2 regions of the Neorhizobium sp. DAR64872/K0K18 genome follow, and region 1 is predicted to be linked to the other one. Evidence: riboswitches for the same ligand, from Rfam matches in the RefSeq annotation. Region 1 holds a riboswitch; the other holds the start of a gene.
What was found. Region 1 has a riboswitch for S-adenosylmethionine ahead of metA (homoserine O-acetyltransferase MetA). Riboswitches for the same ligand answer to the same signal wherever they lie in the genome.
Positions count from the first base shown of each region.

Region 2: it holds a riboswitch for S-adenosylmethionine, as region 1 does, so the genes downstream of both, ACQY1P_RS07345 (O-succinylhomoserine sulfhydrylase) here and metA (homoserine O-acetyltransferase MetA) in region 1, are expected to answer to the same signal.

Region 1 covers NZ_CP191446.1:3,214,850-3,223,000, forward strand. Annotated here, with positions in the region: gene ACQY1P_RS21195 (ubiquinone biosynthesis hydroxylase) at 1-614, shown strand, start outside; gene ACQY1P_RS21200 (Trm112 family protein) at 639-827, opposite strand; gene ACQY1P_RS21205 (LON peptidase substrate-binding domain-containing protein) at 842-1,516, opposite strand; gene trxA (thioredoxin) at 1,679-2,692, opposite strand; gene ACQY1P_RS21215 (prolyl-tRNA synthetase associated domain-containing protein) at 2,774-3,271, opposite strand; gene ACQY1P_RS21220 (hypothetical protein) at 3,322-3,534, shown strand; tRNA gene ACQY1P_RS21225 (tRNA-Gly) at 3,535-3,609, shown strand; gene ACQY1P_RS21230 (aldose epimerase family protein) at 3,749-4,771, opposite strand; gene metA (homoserine O-acetyltransferase MetA) at 4,893-5,816, opposite strand; SAM riboswitch at 5,879-5,956, opposite strand; gene ACQY1P_RS21240 (thiamine diphosphokinase) at 6,075-6,725, shown strand; gene ACQY1P_RS21245 (ABC-F family ATP-binding cassette domain-containing protein) at 6,733-8,151, shown strand, end outside.
Region 2 covers NZ_CP191446.1:382,617-390,767, forward strand. Annotated here, with positions in the region: gene ACQY1P_RS07335 (Hsp33 family molecular chaperone) at 1-921, shown strand, start outside; gene apaG (Co2+/Mg2+ efflux protein ApaG) at 935-1,327, opposite strand; gene ACQY1P_RS07345 (O-succinylhomoserine sulfhydrylase) at 1,494-2,684, opposite strand; SAM riboswitch at 2,731-2,808, opposite strand; gene ACQY1P_RS07350 (2'-deoxycytidine 5'-triphosphate deaminase) at 2,882-3,976, shown strand; tRNA gene ACQY1P_RS07355 (tRNA-Gly) at 4,047-4,120, shown strand; gene ACQY1P_RS07360 (glycosyltransferase family 2 protein) at 4,134-6,056, opposite strand; gene ACQY1P_RS07365 (transporter substrate-binding domain-containing protein) at 6,160-7,014, shown strand; gene ACQY1P_RS07370 (S24 family peptidase) at 7,058-7,723, opposite strand; gene ACQY1P_RS07375 (response regulator) at 7,935-8,151, opposite strand, start outside.

The DNA of each region.
Region 1 (8,151 bases):
CGGAAGAGCATTTCCTGCCGTCCGGCCCGTTCGCCATCCTGCCGCTCACCAACAATCGCTCGTCGCTGGTCTGGACGGAGCGCACCGATGCCGCCGAGCGCCTGATGGCATCGGACGACTTGATCTTCGAGGAAGAGCTGCAGCGGCGCTTCGGCCACAAGCTGGGCGAGATCCGGCTGGTCGGCGGTCGCAAGGCCTATCCGCTCAGCCTCACCCTGTCGCGTGCCTTTGTCGCACCGCGCTTCGCGCTTGCCGGCGATGCCGCCCACGGCATTCATCCGATCTCCGGCCAGGGCCTCAACCTCGGCTTCAAGGATGTGGCAGCGCTTGCCGAGACCGTCGTCGAGGCGGATCGCCTCGGCCTCGACATCGGCTCGCTCAATGTGCTCGAGCGCTACCAGTCGTGGCGGCGTTTCGATACGTTCCGGATGGGCGTGACGACGGATGTGCTGAACCGGCTGTTTTCCAACGACGTCACGCCAATCCGCATCGCCCGCGATTTCGGCTTGGGCGTCGTGGAGCGGCTTCCGAAGATCAAGGATTTCTTCATCGGTCAGGCCGCCGGAACGACGGTGAAGGACAACCCGAAACTGCTGAGCGGCCGATCGATCTGAAGGCTGCACGGCTCGATCTGAAGGCTAGTCCTCGAGCTTGCGGGCTTCCGACATGAGCATGATCGGGATCCCGTCGCGGATCGGATAGGCAAGGCGCGCGCCTTGCGACACGAGCTCGTTGTTTTCGCGATCGAGTGACAGCCTTCCCTTGGTCAGCGGACAGACGAGAAGATCGAGCAGTTTCGGGTCCACCTTGCTGAGTTTTTCGTCCATGACCGGCCTTTGCCCTACTGCAGCACGTTCGCTGTCCCGGACCCTTGCGCGAGCAGGATCTCGGTGATTGCGATCAACGTATCAGCCCGGCTCTTCAGATCCGGTGCCTCAAGAAGCGCCTGCTTCTCGGCAGGGCCAAAGGGCGACATCATCGACAGCGAATTCACCAGCGTCCGGTTTCCGGCCCGCTCGATGCTTTCCCAGTCCGCCTCCAGCTTGTTGGCGTCGAGATAGGCCTTGAAGACCCGCAGCAGTTCCGGCCGATTGACGGCTTTTTCATCATCCTCGTCGGTCAGATCGGACAGGAAAGGCGCGTGTCTGAATTTGCGGAACGGATGGCCGCCACCGATCTCATCGAGCAGCCTGAAGCGGCAGATCCCGCTGAGCGAAATGATGTAGCGGCCATCGCCGGTTTCGGCAAAGGACGTGATCCGACCGGCGCAACCGATCGACGACAGCGCCGAGCGCCCGCCGCCGAGCGGCTCATCCGGTTCCATCAATGATGGCTGCACGATGCCGATCAACCTGTCGCCCGCAAGCGCTGCATCGAACAGGGACAGATAACGCGGCTCGAAGATATTGAGAGGAAGCTGGCCTCCCGGCAGGAGCAAAGCCCCAGTCAGCGGAAAGACCGGGATCGTTTCCGGAAGATCCTCCCGCTTCAGATAGCGCGCGTTTCCCACATGCATTGGTCCGATACCTCCCAGACCACATTCACCGGACAAAAATGTCTGTCCGAATCTGGCCGTTGTCCAAACCTGGCCGTTAAGCCAAACCTATAAAACTAATGTGGGGCATCGTCGCCGGAACGCAAGGCTGCGATCCGGCTTAGCGATCAATCGGCAACACAATCAGGAGAACAGGATCGACGAAAGACGACGGCGCCCGGAAATCGTAGCCGGATCTTTCGGCCCCCAGACCTCGAAGAATTGCAGCAGCTGGCGGCGCGCGCCATCGTCGTCGAAGGTGCGGTCCTTGCGCATGATGGTCAGCAGGTGATCGGCCGCCTTTTCGCGTTCGCCCTGGACGTTGAGGATCTTGGCGAGGCTCACGCGGGCCTCGTGATCGTCGGGGTTGGCGGCAAGCTGCTGCTCGAGTGCGACAGGGTCACCCAGCTTGCGGGCTTCCTCGATCTGCTCCAGCTTCTTGGCGACCGCCTGTATTGCGGGATCGGCAGCCATCTCTTCGGGCAGGGAGGCGAGCATCTCGCCGGCGCGGGCCGTTTCGCCCATGCCGATCAGGCACTGCATCATGCCGGCCGCAGCCTTGGGGTTTTCCGGGTCGGCCTGCAGAACGGCGCCGTAGAGCTGTGCGGCACCCTGGATATCGTCCTGTCCGAGCAGGGTTTCCGCATCGCCGAGCACCGCCTCGATCTCGGCCGCCTGGTCCATGCCCTCTGGACCTGCGACCTTTTCGATGAACTCGCGGATCTGGCTTTCCGGAATGGCACCCATGAACCCGTCGACCGGACGGCCATCGGCAAAGGCGATCACGGCCGGGATCGACTGGATCCCGAGCTGTCCCGCGATCGAGGGATGGTCGTCAATGTTCATCTTGACGAGCCTGACGCGACCCTGGGCTTCGTTGACGACCTTTTCGATGACGGGCGTGAGCTGCTTGCACGGACCGCACCAGGGCGCCCAGAAATCGACGAGAACCGGCTGGCTGCGCGATGCCTCGATCACGTCCTTGCCAAAGCCTGCGGTCGTCGTGTCCGAGATATAGCTACCGGCAGCAGCAGGGGCAGAGGAAGCCGCGGGCGCTGGGGCCGCTGCAGGCGTCGAACCGAAGTTCACCGTCGCGTTCTGGCCACCGTAGTTACCGGCGCCGTAGGAGCCACCATAAGGATTGTTCGTGCCGCTCATGAAAGTGTTCTCCCGGAAAAAGTCCAATCGGCACACGGCCGATGCGCATTATGTCTTACTCTGAATTGCAGAGATCGTATGTCAGCCCGTCACTTTCAAGACAAGCGGCGTATGGCCCGTCGCCTCCAGAAAGCGGATAAGATCGTCGCGACCGATCGACGTCGTCGCATCGTTTGAGAGTGGATGGCCATTGATCACCTCTTCGCTCAACAGGTCTTCGTCGAGCACGAACGTGACGTTGTTATCCGTGTCGTTCAGCGCGCCGAACACGGTGACGGAGCCCGGCACGACGCCGAGAAATTCCAGCATCTTTTCAGGATTGCCGAACGAGACGCGACTGGAGGCCCCGATCACCTTGTGGACGGTCTTTAGATCGACGCTGGCATTTTCTTCGACCGTGATGACGAAGAACTGGTCCTTCTTGTCTTTGACGAACAGGTTCTTGGTATGCCCGCCCGGGATCTCGTCACGCAGGCTGGCTGATTCCGATACCGTAAACACCGGTGCATGCGCTTTCGTCTTGTGGGCAATATCGAGGCTATCGAGAAAGGCGAACAGGTCTTCTGCAGTATTTGGCATGATCGATCTTGGCTGCTCTTGAGGTGTTGGCCCCGGCCGGCGGGGTAAGGATGGCGGACTATAGACAGATTGTTCGGACCGGCCAAGATGCACGCCTGGGCGCAAACCCTTGTTTCGCAGGGACTTTCAAAGCGCCTGAAAAATTCTTCATCGAGATCGTCATTTCCCTGTTGCATTTAAAAAAAGTCTGGGCCATATACCGCCCGTCGCCGGCAACGAGCGGCACCGACGATCCAGACTACCACCGGGTCGACGGTTTATGAGCGGGTGTAGCTCAGTGGTAGAGCACAACCTTGCCAAGGTTGGGGTCGAGGGTTCGAATCCCTTCGCCCGCTCCAAATTCTCCCTTCAGACGAAAAAACGAATAACGGTATTGGTACCCAGTAGGGTACCTCGTCTATTATCGTCATTCGCTGGCTGCCTGCATCCTCGCAGCCAGACTGAGGCCGCCTTTCGGCAGCCTCAGCCCTCATCGCCTCAGCTCTTCGAAAACACGTAGTCGGTTTCCTGGCGCAGGGTTTCGCCCGGGCGAAGCACTGCATTGGGGAAAGTCTCGTGGTTGATTGCATCGGGCCAGACCTGGGTTTCCAGGCAGAAGCCGGCGTAAGGCGCGTAGGGACGGCCTTCCATGCCGGGCACCGGCAAGGCGAGCTTGAAGCCCGCGTAGAACTGGATCCCCGGCTCCGTGGTGCGCACTTCGAGCTGCACGCCGGAATACAGGCTGCGGGCAAGCGCGACCGAGCGCTTGGCAGTCCTCTCCTCCGAGAGGCAGTAGTTATGATCGAACGTCACCTGTTCGCCATCGGCGCCGGTGCGCTGGATCGGACCCATCTCGCTCAGGTCGAACGTGGTGCCAGCAAGCGGCATCAGGACGCCGGTCGGCACCATCCTTTCATCCACCGCCGTCAACTCAGCCGCGGCGATCATCATGTCGTGGCCGAAAATGTCGGGACGACCGTCGAGATTGAAATAGGAGTGCTGGCAGACGTTGGCGGGCGTCGGCTGGTCGGTCACCGTGTCGTAGATCACCGAAAGCACCCCGTCTTCCATCAGCTGGTAGGTCGCAGTGACGGTGCAGTTGCCGGGATATCCGGCGCGTCCGTCCGGGTCGGTGATCTGCAGCACGACTCGGTCTTCCGCGTGATCGACGATCGACCAGATGCGCCGGGCGATACCGTCGGATCCGCCGTGCAGATGGGTTACGCCGTCTTCGTTGAGTTCCAGCTGGTATTCTGTGCCGTCGATCGAGAAGCGGCCATCGCCGATGCGATTGGCACAGCGACCAGGCGTGGCGCCGAAATAGGGAGAATAGGCCTCATAGTCCGCAAAATTGTCGAACCCCAGCACCAAAGGCGGCTCGTGGCCGGCAAGCCGCAGATCCTGAATAACGGAGCCCCATGTAAGAACCTGGGCTGTCAGCCCGCCGCCCGACAGCGTGATCCGATGCACCGCCTCGCCGCTCTTCGTCGTGCCGAAAATCTCGAATTCATGACCCGTCATAACCCATCTCCCGAATGTTTGCGGCAAACTGCGTGATTTCGATCAAAGCTGCAACGAGGCCAGCGGAAAATTCCGTCAGGCTCTCATCCAGCAAGGATGACGGGGCAGAAACCGGTCTCGGTCACTCGGTGCCGATTTTTTCGAGGTCGTACGGCGTCGTCTGGTAGATCTCGTTGATCCAGTTTCCAAACAGCAGATGCGCATGGCCGCGCCAGCGGTTGAGCGGAGCCAGCGTATCGTCGTTGTGCGGAAAATAGTCGTGCGGCATCTTGATGGGGATGCCGGCATCGACATCGCGGAAATACTCGTCGGCAAGCGAGGTGGAATCGTATTCGACGTGGTTAAACATGAACAGCCGCCGTCCGGCCCGCTCATGCACGAGGCAGAGGCCCATTTCGTCTGATTCCATCAGGATCTCGAGGTCACTGCCGGCCTTTTCAACATCCTCCCGACGAACTTCCGTCCAGCGCGACACCGGCACCTGGAAATCGTCGGAGAAGCCGTTGAGATAGACAGAGGCCGGCGACAGGTTGCGGTGGCGATAGACCCCAAACGCCTTTTCCTTCAGCCCGTGCTTCGGAACGCCGTGGAAATGATAGATGGCGGCCATCGCCCCCCAGCAGACATTCATGGTGGAATGCACGTTGGTGGTGGTCCAGTCGAAAATTTCCTTCATCTCCTGCCAGTAGGTGACGTCTTCGTAGGGCAGGGTTTCCACCGGCGCGCCGGTGATGATGAAACCGTCGAATTTGCGGTGCTTCACCTCTTCCCACGTCTCGTAGAACGACAGGAGATGATCTTCCGATGTGTTCTTGGCTTTGTGGCCGCCGATGCGGACCAGCGAAAACTCGACCTGCAGCGGCGAAGCGCCGACAAGGCGCGCCATCTGCACTTCGGTCTTGATCTTGTTGGGCATGAGGTTGAGTAGCCCGATCTGCAGTGGCCGGATGTCCTGCCTGACCGCCATCGTTTCGGTCATCACGCGCACGCCCTCGGAAATGAGCGTGTTGAAGGCAGGCAGCGTATCGGGGATCTTGATCGGCATATCTTCAACCCAAAAACAAAAAGCCGGCACGAAGAATCGCAGCCGGCCCGTGGGAAGTTTTTGAAACTCTTCTCGCGGCCCTTTAGCGACTTTTTTTACGTGGCTGCAAGCCGGCCGGCCAAATCACCACGGAATTTCGACTTTTCAAATAATCCTTGCCACGCCCGCCGTCAATGGGAGCAAAAATGACCGCTTTCGCACGAACAGTGCGACACGCGCCTTTCCCTTGCCAGCCGCTTTAGGATAAGGGCATGGGCAATGGCCAACTCGACCTTCACGATCCTGCTCGGCGGTGACCTCACCGTAACAGACCGACTGCAAAAGGCAGTTGCCGCAAGCCGCTTCATTGCGGCCGATAGCGGCATGCGGCATGCGCAGGCGCTGGGTGTGATGCCGGAGCTCTGGGTGGGCGATTTCGATTCCTCCGACGCAGACCTGATCGCGCGCTTTCCGGATGTCGAGCGCCGGACCTATCCGCCGGAAAAGAACGAGACGGACGGCGAGATTGCAACGGCCGAAGCGATCGAACGCGGCGCGACGCGGCTCATCCTGATCGGCGCACTGGGCGGAGAACGCTCCGACCATGCGCTCCAGCATTTTCTGCATGCGATGAGCCTTGCCGAACGCGGCCATGACGTTTTCCTGACGTCCGGCGAGGAAGAGGCTGTGCCGTTTCTCGCCGGCACGATGACGCTCGACCTGCCCAAGGGCACGTTGTTTTCCGTCATCGGTTTCACAGGCCTTGCAGGCCTCGACATTCTTGGCGCGCGCTATCCACTCAAGGATTACACGCTGCCCTTCGGTTCCTCCCGCACCGTGTCCAACGTTGCAGAAGGGCCCGTCCAATTCCATTTACGTGACGGGAGGGCGATGATCCTTGCCCGTCCAAACGATTTTTCCGGAGCATAGACGCCGCATGGCACCGCCAATTCTGAAACTCGACGATATCGTTCTAACCTTCGGCGGCACGCCGCTTCTCAACGGAGCTGCCCTGCAGGTGGAGCCCGGCGACCGCATCTCTCTCGTCGGCCGCAACGGCTCGGGCAAATCGACGCTGATGAAGATCGCCGCTGGCATGGTGGAAGCGCAGTCGGGTGAGGTTTTCCGGCACCCCAATGCGACGATCCGCTATCTCGAACAGGCGCCGGATTTTGCTGGTTACAAAACCGTGCAGGCCTATGCGGAAGCGGGGCTTGGACCTGGCGACGATCCCTACCGCGTCACCTATCTGCTGGAGCATCTCGGCCTGACAGGAGAGGAAGACCCGGTCAGGCTTTCCGGTGGCGAGGCGCGACGCGCAGCACTTGTCCGCGTCATGGCGCCGGAACCGGATATCCTGATGCTGGACGAGCCGACCAACCATCTGGATCTGCCGACCATCGAATGGCTGGAAGACGAGCTGCGCAAGACCCGCAGCGCACTGGTCGTCATCAGCCATGACCGTCGCTTTCTCGAAAAAGTGTCCAACGCCACCGTCTGGCTGGACCGCGGCACGTCCCGCCGCCTGTCGCGCGGTTTCGGCCATTTCGAAGCCTGGCGCGACCAGGTTCTCGAAGAGGAAGAGATCGAGCAGCACAAGCTCGGCAAGGCAATCGAGCGCGAAGAACACTGGATGCGCTACGGCGTGACCGCAAGGCGCAAGCGCAACATGCGCCGCGTCGGCGAACTGCAGGCCATGCGTGCCGACTACCGTGGCCACAAGGGACCGCAGGGCTCCGTCCAGGCCTCCGTCGCCGAAGGTCGCGAGTCCGGCAAGTTGGTGGTGGAAGCGGAAAACATCACCAAGACCTATGACAAGCCGATCGTTGCGCCATTCTCGATCCGCATTCATCGCGGCGACCGGATCGGCCTGGTTGGTCCGAATGGCGCTGGTAAGACGACGCTTCTCAAGATGCTGACGGGTCAGCTTGCTCCCGACAGCGGCTGGATCAAGCTCGGCACCAATCTCGAAATTGCCACGCTTGACCAGAAGCGCGAGGACCTCGACCCCGCAGATACGCTGTCTCACTACCTGACAGACGGCCGCGGCGAGACGCTGCTAGTCAACGGCGAACAGCGGCATGTGGCGGGCTACATGAAGGATTTCCTGTTCCAGCCGGAACAGATCCGCACGCCGATCAAGAACCTCTCCGGGGGCGAGCGCGCGCGCCTGATGCTGGCCCGCATGCTGGCCAAACCCTCGAATCTTCTGATCCTCGACGAACCGACCAACGACCTCGACATCGAGACGCTGGACCTCTTGCAGGAAATCGTCGCGGGCTATGCCGGCACCGTCATTCTCGTCAGCCATGACCGCGACTTTCTCGATCGGACCGTGACTTCGACGATCGCCCCG
Region 2 (8,151 bases), 680 kb from region 1:
GTGGATGGCCTCGATGTGCGCGGCCGTGCGGTCCAGCTCGGGCCACTCCTCAACGCGATCCTCGGACGGCACGATTATCCGGCACCTGTCGCACGGCTGCTGGCGGAAGCCGTCGTGCTCACTGCACTGCTGGGCACTTCGCTGAAATTCGAAGGCAAGTTCACCATGCAGACCAAGGGTGACGGCCCGGTCGACCTGCTTGTTGCCGATTTCTCCACGCCGGATGCATTGCGCGCCTATGCCCGCTACGACGAGGATGCACTGGCCGAAGCCGTCGAGAACGGCAAGATCTCGCCTGCCGAACTGCTCGGCCATGGCTTTCTTGCGCTGACGATCGATCAGGGCCGCGGCATGCAGCCCTATCAGGGCATCGTTCCGATGGACGGCTCGTCGCTTGAAGAAATGGCCGGCGTCTACTTCCGCCAGTCCGAACAGATCCCGACCAGGGTTCGCCTCGCCGTCGCCGAACTCATCGACCGCGACGAGGACGGCAACCCGCGCCACAACTGGCGCGCTGGCGGACTTGTCGCCCAGTTCCTTCCACAGGCGCCTGAGCGCATGCGCCAGCCCGACCTGCATGGCGGCGACGGTGACGAACGCGATGCCGTCGAAGTCGAGGACGATGCCTGGTTAGAGGCGAGCACGCTGGTCGGCACCATCGATACGGACGAGCTGACCGATCCGCAGGTGGCGATCGAACGGCTGCTGTTCCGGCTGTTCCACGAGCGCGGCGTGCGGGTCTATGATCCGCAGACGGTGTTCGACCGCTGCAGCTGCTCGCGCGACAAGATCAAGGGCGTGCTGGACGGCTTCTCTGCGGAAGAAATCCACGCGAGTGTGGAAGATGGAGAAATCGCGGTAACCTGCGAGTTCTGCTCGACCACCTACAAGTTCGTGACGGAAGAATTCGAAAGCGCCTGATCCGCTTTGCGGGTCAGTTCAGAACGCGCACGACGCCTGGTGAATCCAGCGAGAAGGCGGGAATGTCGACTTTGAAAGTCTCGCCTTCGTCCGTCTTCATATCGTAGGTGCCGAACATGACGCCGGATGGCGTGTCGAGCGGGCACCCGGACGAATATTCATAGCTGTCGCCCGGCTCCAGTCGCGGCTGGTCGCCAACGACGCCTGGTCCGTCGACCTCGTCGACGATCCCGTTTTCGTCCGTGATGTTCCAGTAGCGGTGCACGAGCGTGACGCTGATCGAGGACTTGTTCTCGATGACGATCCGGTATCCCCAGACATAACGACTGTCCTCGGGGCTCGACTGCTCCTCGAGATAATAGGGCTCGACGGCGACGTCTATGTCTCTGGTGCGGGCGCGGTACATTGGCACCTCAAGATTGCTCATCGTGCCGATATCGTACAGTGGGGGAGAAAGGTCAAGAATTCTCGCGGCTTGCATCTGAGGCAATGTCGCGTTCTTGATGATAGGGATAACTGATATGGTAAACCCGGAGCGTTCCGGGTCTACCCATCGTTCGGCGTAAAGTCGATCAGATCTGCTTCAGCGCCTGCGCGAAATCTTCCAGCAGGTCGTCCGCATCCTCGATGCCGGCCGAAAAGCGCACGGTGCCGGGCGAAATTCCCAGTTCCGTACGGGCTTCGTCGCTGAGGTTTTTGTGCGTCGTCGTTGCCGGATGCGTGATGATGGAGCGGGTGTCGCCGAGATTGTTGGAGATGGTGACCACCTCCATGGCATTCTGCAGCTTGAAGGCCGCTTCCTTGCCGCCCTTCAGCTCGAAACAGACCAGCGTCGATCCGCCCGTCATCTGCTTGGCGATGATATCGGCCTGCGGATGGTCTTTGCGACCGGGATAGATCACTTTCGCGACCTTGGACTGCTCGGCCAGGAAATCGGCGATCTTTGCCGCATTCGACGTCTGCTGGGCAACGCGGATCGGCAGCGTTTCCAGCCCCTTGATTAGGGTCCATGCCGTGAACGGCGACATTGCCGGACCGGTATGGCGATAATAGTCCTGCAGGTGCTCCAGAACCCATTCGCGGTCCGAAAGGATGACGCCGGCAAGGCTGCGGCCCTGGCCGTCGATATGCTTGGTGGCGGAATAGACGACCACATGGGCGCCGAGTTCCAGCGGCCGCTGGAAGAGCGGCGTTGCGAACACGTTGTCGACCACCAGGCGGGCGCCGACCTGATTGGCAAGCTTGGCAACGCCCGCGATGTCGATCACTTCCAGCGTCGGGTTGGTCGGGCTCTCCAGAAAGAACACCTTGGTGTTCGGCTTGATGGCCGCTTCCCAGTTGGCAAGGTCGCGACCGTCCACCAGCGTGCACTCGATGCCGTAGCGCGGTGCGAGCGTCTCGACCACCCAGCGGCAGGAACCGAACAGGGCCCGGGCGGCCACGATATGGTCGCCGGCGCGAAGCTGGCACATGAGCGCTGCCGTGATGGCGGCCATGCCGGAGGCGGTGGCGCGGGCTTCTTCTGCACCTTCCAGCGCACACATGCGCTTTTCGAACATGTCGTTGGTGGGGCTGCCGTAGCGGGCATAGATATAACCGTCGGCCTCGCCCTTGAAACGGGCTTCGGCTGCTTCTGAACTGTCGTAGGCGAAGCCCTGCGTCAGGTAGATGGCTTCAGACATTTCGCCATATTGCGAGCGAAGCGTGCCGCCATGGACGAGCGTGGTGGCCGGGCGCCAGTTCTTGTTCGGGGATTTGCTCATGTGTTCATCACCTTCGTGATACAAAAAAACCGGCCGCAATCGCAGACCGGTTTTCAACCCGGTCTTTTTAGCCATTTGGTAACGTGGCTGCAAGCCGACCGGCCAAATCACCACGGGATAAAGCTGCCTTACGCCTCGCTTCCGCTTGCGTCAATGGTCCGCATTTGGTTTTGTCGCCCCCAAAATCTGAAAGAGACATGATGGCTCGCGAAACGGGAATTCTGGCGGACCGCGCCATTGCGGCGCTCTTCGAACAAGGACGGCTGAAGTCCGAGAGGGCGCTTGATCAGGACCAGATCCAGCCGGCGAGCCTTGATCTGCGCTTGGGCCAGAAGGCGTTTCGCGTGCGCGCCTCGTTCATGCCGGGGCCATTGAGCCTCGTGTCCGACAAGCTTGAGCGCCTCAGCCTGCACGTCATCGATCTCTCCCAAAGCGCCGTCCTCGAAACCGGTTGCGTCTATATCGTGCCGCTGATGGAAAGCCTCGATCTGCCGGCCGAGATGTCGGCTTCGGCCAATCCGAAAAGCTCCACCGGCCGCCTCGATATCTTCACCCGCGTCATCACCGACCGGGCCCAGGAATTCGACAAGATCCCTTCAGGCTATCGCGGTCCGCTCTATCTCGAAATTTCCCCGCGCACCTTCCCGATCGTCGTGCGCCAGGGCTCGCGCCTGTCGCAGATCCGCTTCCGCGTCGGCAACGCCCTTCTGCAGGAGCCGGAGCTTTTGGCATTGCATGAGGCGGAAACTCTGGTCGCCGCCGCGCAGCCGAACATTTCGGGCGGCGGCATAGCCCTGTCCATCGACCTTGCCGGCGACAAGGATGGCCTGATCGGCTATCGCGGCAAGCACCACACCGCCGTCGTCGATGTCGACAAGAAGGCCCAGCACGATCTGTTCGATTTCTGGGAGCCGATCCACAGCCGTGGCCGCAACGAACTGATCCTCGATCCGGATGAATTCTACATCCTCGTCTCGCGCGAGGCCGTCCATGTGCCGCCGCTCTATGCGGCCGAAATGACGCCGTTCGACCCGCTGGTCGGCGAATTCCGCGTCCATTACGCCGGCTTCTTCGACCCCGGCTTCGGCCACGAGGCCGCCGGCGGCCGCGGCAGCCGCGCCGTCCTCGAGGTGCGCAGCCACGAGGTCCCGTTCATCCTCGAAGACGGCCAGATCGTCGGTCGCCTCGTCTACGAACACATGCTGGAAGAACCCCAGGGCCTCTACGGCTCCGGCCTCGGCTCGAACTATCAGGCGCAGGGCCTCAAACTCTCCAAGCATTTCCGCAGCTAGGACATCCCCGGACGCTTCCACCCCGGCGACCTTGACAGACAAGGCCCATTGTTGGAAACCTTCCCCCGACGCGGGTGTAGCTCAATGGTAGAGCAGCAGCTTCCCAAGCTGAATACGAGGGTTCGATTCCCTTCACCCGCTCCAATCCCCCACCCGATCAGCTCTCCTTCCGGCGCGGCATGTGGGGTGTCTTGCTCCAGTGGAACGGCTTTGTCCTGAGTTCCCACAGCGCCTTCCAGGCGGCGAAGGATGTCATCATCCAGTAGAGCGGCACCGCAACCCAGCGACGGCCGACGAGGCGCTTTTCGTGGTTGGTCATCGATCCGATGCCGAGGCCGAGGAAGATGAGATAGCTGCCGAGAATGTTGGTGAAGTCGATCGCGAACAGGCCGACGACCTCGACCGGCAGCGTGTCGATCGGCGCCCGCAGCATTGCTGAGAAGCCGACGCCGAGAAAGACGAGGATCAGCGGATGCAGCAGCGATGACAAAAGCATGCCGCCCACCAGCAATTGGATCACGCAGAAAGGCTTGATGCCGATTTCGCCGATCAGCCGCGCCGGGTCGCGCATCAGCACCAGCCAGGTTTGCAGCCAGCCCTTGAACCAGCGGCTTCTCTGCGACGTCCACACCTTGATCGATAAGGGCGCGTCCTCCAGAGTCTGGTGCCGCATCACGTCGGCGGTAAAGCCGAGCCGGTAGAGCCGCATGCCAAGATCGGCGTCTTCCGTCACGTTGTACGGATCCCATCCGCCGGCTGCGATCAGCGCGCTGGTGCGGAAATGGTTGGACGTGCCGCCGAGTGGAAGCGGCATGTTCATTCTCCCGAGCATCGGCAAAAGGCCGCGAAACAGCGCTGCATATTCGAGCGAAAACAACGCGCTCAACCAGCTTTCCCGGGCGTTGGTGATGATCAGTGGTGCCTGCAGGCAGGCGAGTTCGGATGGTGCCGCGCGAAACCGCCGGTACGCCTCGCGGAGTTGTAGCGGGTGCGGCCTGTCCTCGGCGTCGTAGATTGCCGTGAATTCGCCGCGCGCACCTTTCAGCGCATAGGTGAGAGCCTTTGGCTTCGTCCGCGGACCATAGGCCGGTACTTCGACGATCTCGAACTGGGGGCCAGGCTCAAGCGCCTTCAAGGCTTCGATCGTCTGCCGGTCGTCGATTTCGCATACGAACTTGATGTCGAGCAGAGATGCGGGCCAGTCCAGCCGCTTGAGGCTTGCGACCAACTGCTCGGCCATGTCCTCTTCGCGGTAGAGTGCGACCAGAACAGTGTAGCGCGGCAGCGGCCCGAACGGTGGAGCGACTGGCACGCGTTCAGGCGCCACCAAAGTTTGCCGGATCATCGCCGAAAGTCGCAGACAGAGCGTCGAAAAATAGGTGAGTGACAGGACGATATGCAGCGCAAGCAGCGTATCGATCGGTGCAATCAGCAGGAGACAGGCAAGGGTCGTCAGAAACGACCCACCGTAAAAGCCCTGGTGGCCTGCGAGCACAACGCGGGCCGACAGCAGGGGTCTCTGCTCGAACAGGGTATTCGTGGTCTCGCGGATGCGGCGCGCTGCATCGGCTTTCCAGACGGATTCGCGAATGGCGCTCGGCGTGGTGATGACGAGATCGCGGCCCACAAGCGGCAGGGTCGCAAGCGTTGCCGCAATCTGCGAAAGTCGCGCCGCCTCCGGCACGATGGCGATTTCCTGCGCCTTGTTGCGATGGGCGATCCTCACCATGGTCGGGCGTGTCAGCTGGGCGTCGGTCGAGGGCAGGATAACGACAAGCGCGGGATCGAGCGACGAGACGAAGGGAAGTCGCAGCAGACGGGCGATGGCACCGTAATAGGCGTCTTCCCTCACGTCGCCGCTTGCCAGAAGCTCGGCCTCGACCGTCGTCCCGTTTTGCCTGGAGAGGCCAGCCAGCTTGGCGATCAACGGTTTCGAGAAACCGAGGGCCGCAAGCGCTGTCAGCTCGACCTGGATGCCAGGACGAAAGTCGAGCAATTGCCCGGACTCGGTCTCGTCGGTCGGCGGCGCCCCCGTTTCGTCGTGATAGGTCGGCTGCGAAGCATGTTCCTCTGAGCGCATGTTGCTGCTACACCGTCCGCAGACGAACCCCTATTGCCCCACACGGATCATAAAGATGCGATACCTGATTACATCCCTAAAAAGCAGTGGTGTTTTCAAGTTTATGCAGCTCTTGGTGGTGGTGATACACGGACTTCTGTCCGCAACGCAGGCACTTGCGGCCTCCACCGCTCCGCCTTCTACCCCGGCGACCCAGCTTCCGCTGATGTTTGACGCACGAGAACGCGTGGAGCGTCAGGATCTGTCGACAATCCTGCGCGTACGCATCCTGACGACAGTCGATTTCCCCCCTTTCAATTTCGCAGATCAATCGGGCCGGCTGTCAGGCTTCAACATCGATCTCGCCCGCGAGATTTGCACGGTCCTGAAGATCGAGGCAAAGTGCCAGATTCAGGCCATGCCCTTCGCGGATCTCGAAAAGACCCTGGAAGACGGGGGCGGGGAGGCCGTGATGGCAGCGGTCGCTGCAACTCCGTCGCTGCGGCAGCGCTTTCTTTTTTCCAGGCCCTATCTCGGTATCCCGGCAAGGTTTGCCCGCAACAACGCGGCGACACTGGCTGCGACCACGGTATCGGACCTCAGCGATCGTCCGGTCGGTGTCGTCGCGGGAACGGCGCATGAGGCGATGCTAAGAGCGTTCTTCCCGAAGCTCACGCAAAAGTCGTTCGACAGTTACGAGGACATGCTGGAAGCTCTGAAGGAGAGACAAGTGGATGCCGTCTTTGCCGATGGCCTTCGCCTGCCGTTCTGGGTCGCAAGCGAGGCATCGGAGACCTGTTGCAGCCTGTTCGACGGCCCCTACCTGTCGCAGAAATTTCTAGGCGAGGGCCTGACCATCATGGTCCGCAGAAACGATCCGACCCTTGGCGCCGCCTTTGATCAGGCGCTGGCCGAATTGTCGCGCAACGGCCGCCTGCAGGAACTCTACCTGCGCTATTTCCCGAACGGCCTCTATTGAGACCAAGGAATTTTTTCTCAAGATACGTTGAATGCAACGCGGCTTACTGGCTCGCCCAGATGATCCGTGCCATCCATTCCACATCGGCCGTGTCGAAGGAACGGTTCGCGTGTTCGGGGTTGAGCGACAGAAGCTCGATCAGGCGCGCACTCTGGCGCGCCAGAACTTTCGCCATCACTTCGCCCTCGCGGGTTTTCAACACCACGCGGTCGCCACGCCGAACCTGTGCGCCGGGCTCGACGATCAGCACGTCGCCGTCCCGATAGAGCGGCATCATGGAATCGCCCTGGACCTCGAGCGCGTAGACACCGGCTTTTCGAGCAGGATCGACGGGAAACTCCACCACATCCCAGCCCTGTCCGGCAGGAAAACCGCCATCGTCGAAAAAGCCGCCGGAGCCGGCCTGGGCAAAGCCGAGCAGCGGGATCGTGCCGTTCTGGGAGGGAAAATTGCCGTCGGGAAGTTGCGACCTGCCCATCGCATGCGGCAGATAGCTCATGAACTGATCGACCGTTGCGCCGGTCGCTTCCAGAACTTTGGCAATCGATTCCGTCGAGGGCCATCGCAGTCGTCCGTCGGGGCCAAGCCGTTTCGACTTGTTGAACGAGGTCGGATCCAGTCCTGCGCGTCGGGCAAGCCCAGACGGCGACAGCTGATGACGCTCAGCCAGCGTGTCGATCGCGATCCATATCGTCTCATGTGACAGCATCGTCGTCCCTGCCCCCGGCGCAAGAGGAAACAGCCGTTGCCGCCTTCCGCCTGCCATTGCCGATCAGTCCCGTTGGATGCAAGCGTCAAGGATACCGGCCCTCAAGGCGCCGCCGCCCGGAGATGGGCGATCTCCGCTTGCTCGTCGCAGAATTTAGCCCAGCAGGGGGATTTCGTAAAGCAGAAAAGGAATAAAATCCTTTGCTGCTATCCTACGCCACCATGGCCATGTTGAGCCGGCCGAGCTTGATGACGGCTTGGGTGCGACTATCGACGTTCAGCTTCAAAAGAATAGCCGAGACATGCGCCTTGATGGTCGCCTCAGAGACGCCCAGCTCGTAGGCGATCTGCTTGTTGAGCAGGCCTTCGCCAAGCATCGACAGAACCCGGTGCTGCTGGGGCGTCAGCGTCCGCAGACGGTCGAGAATG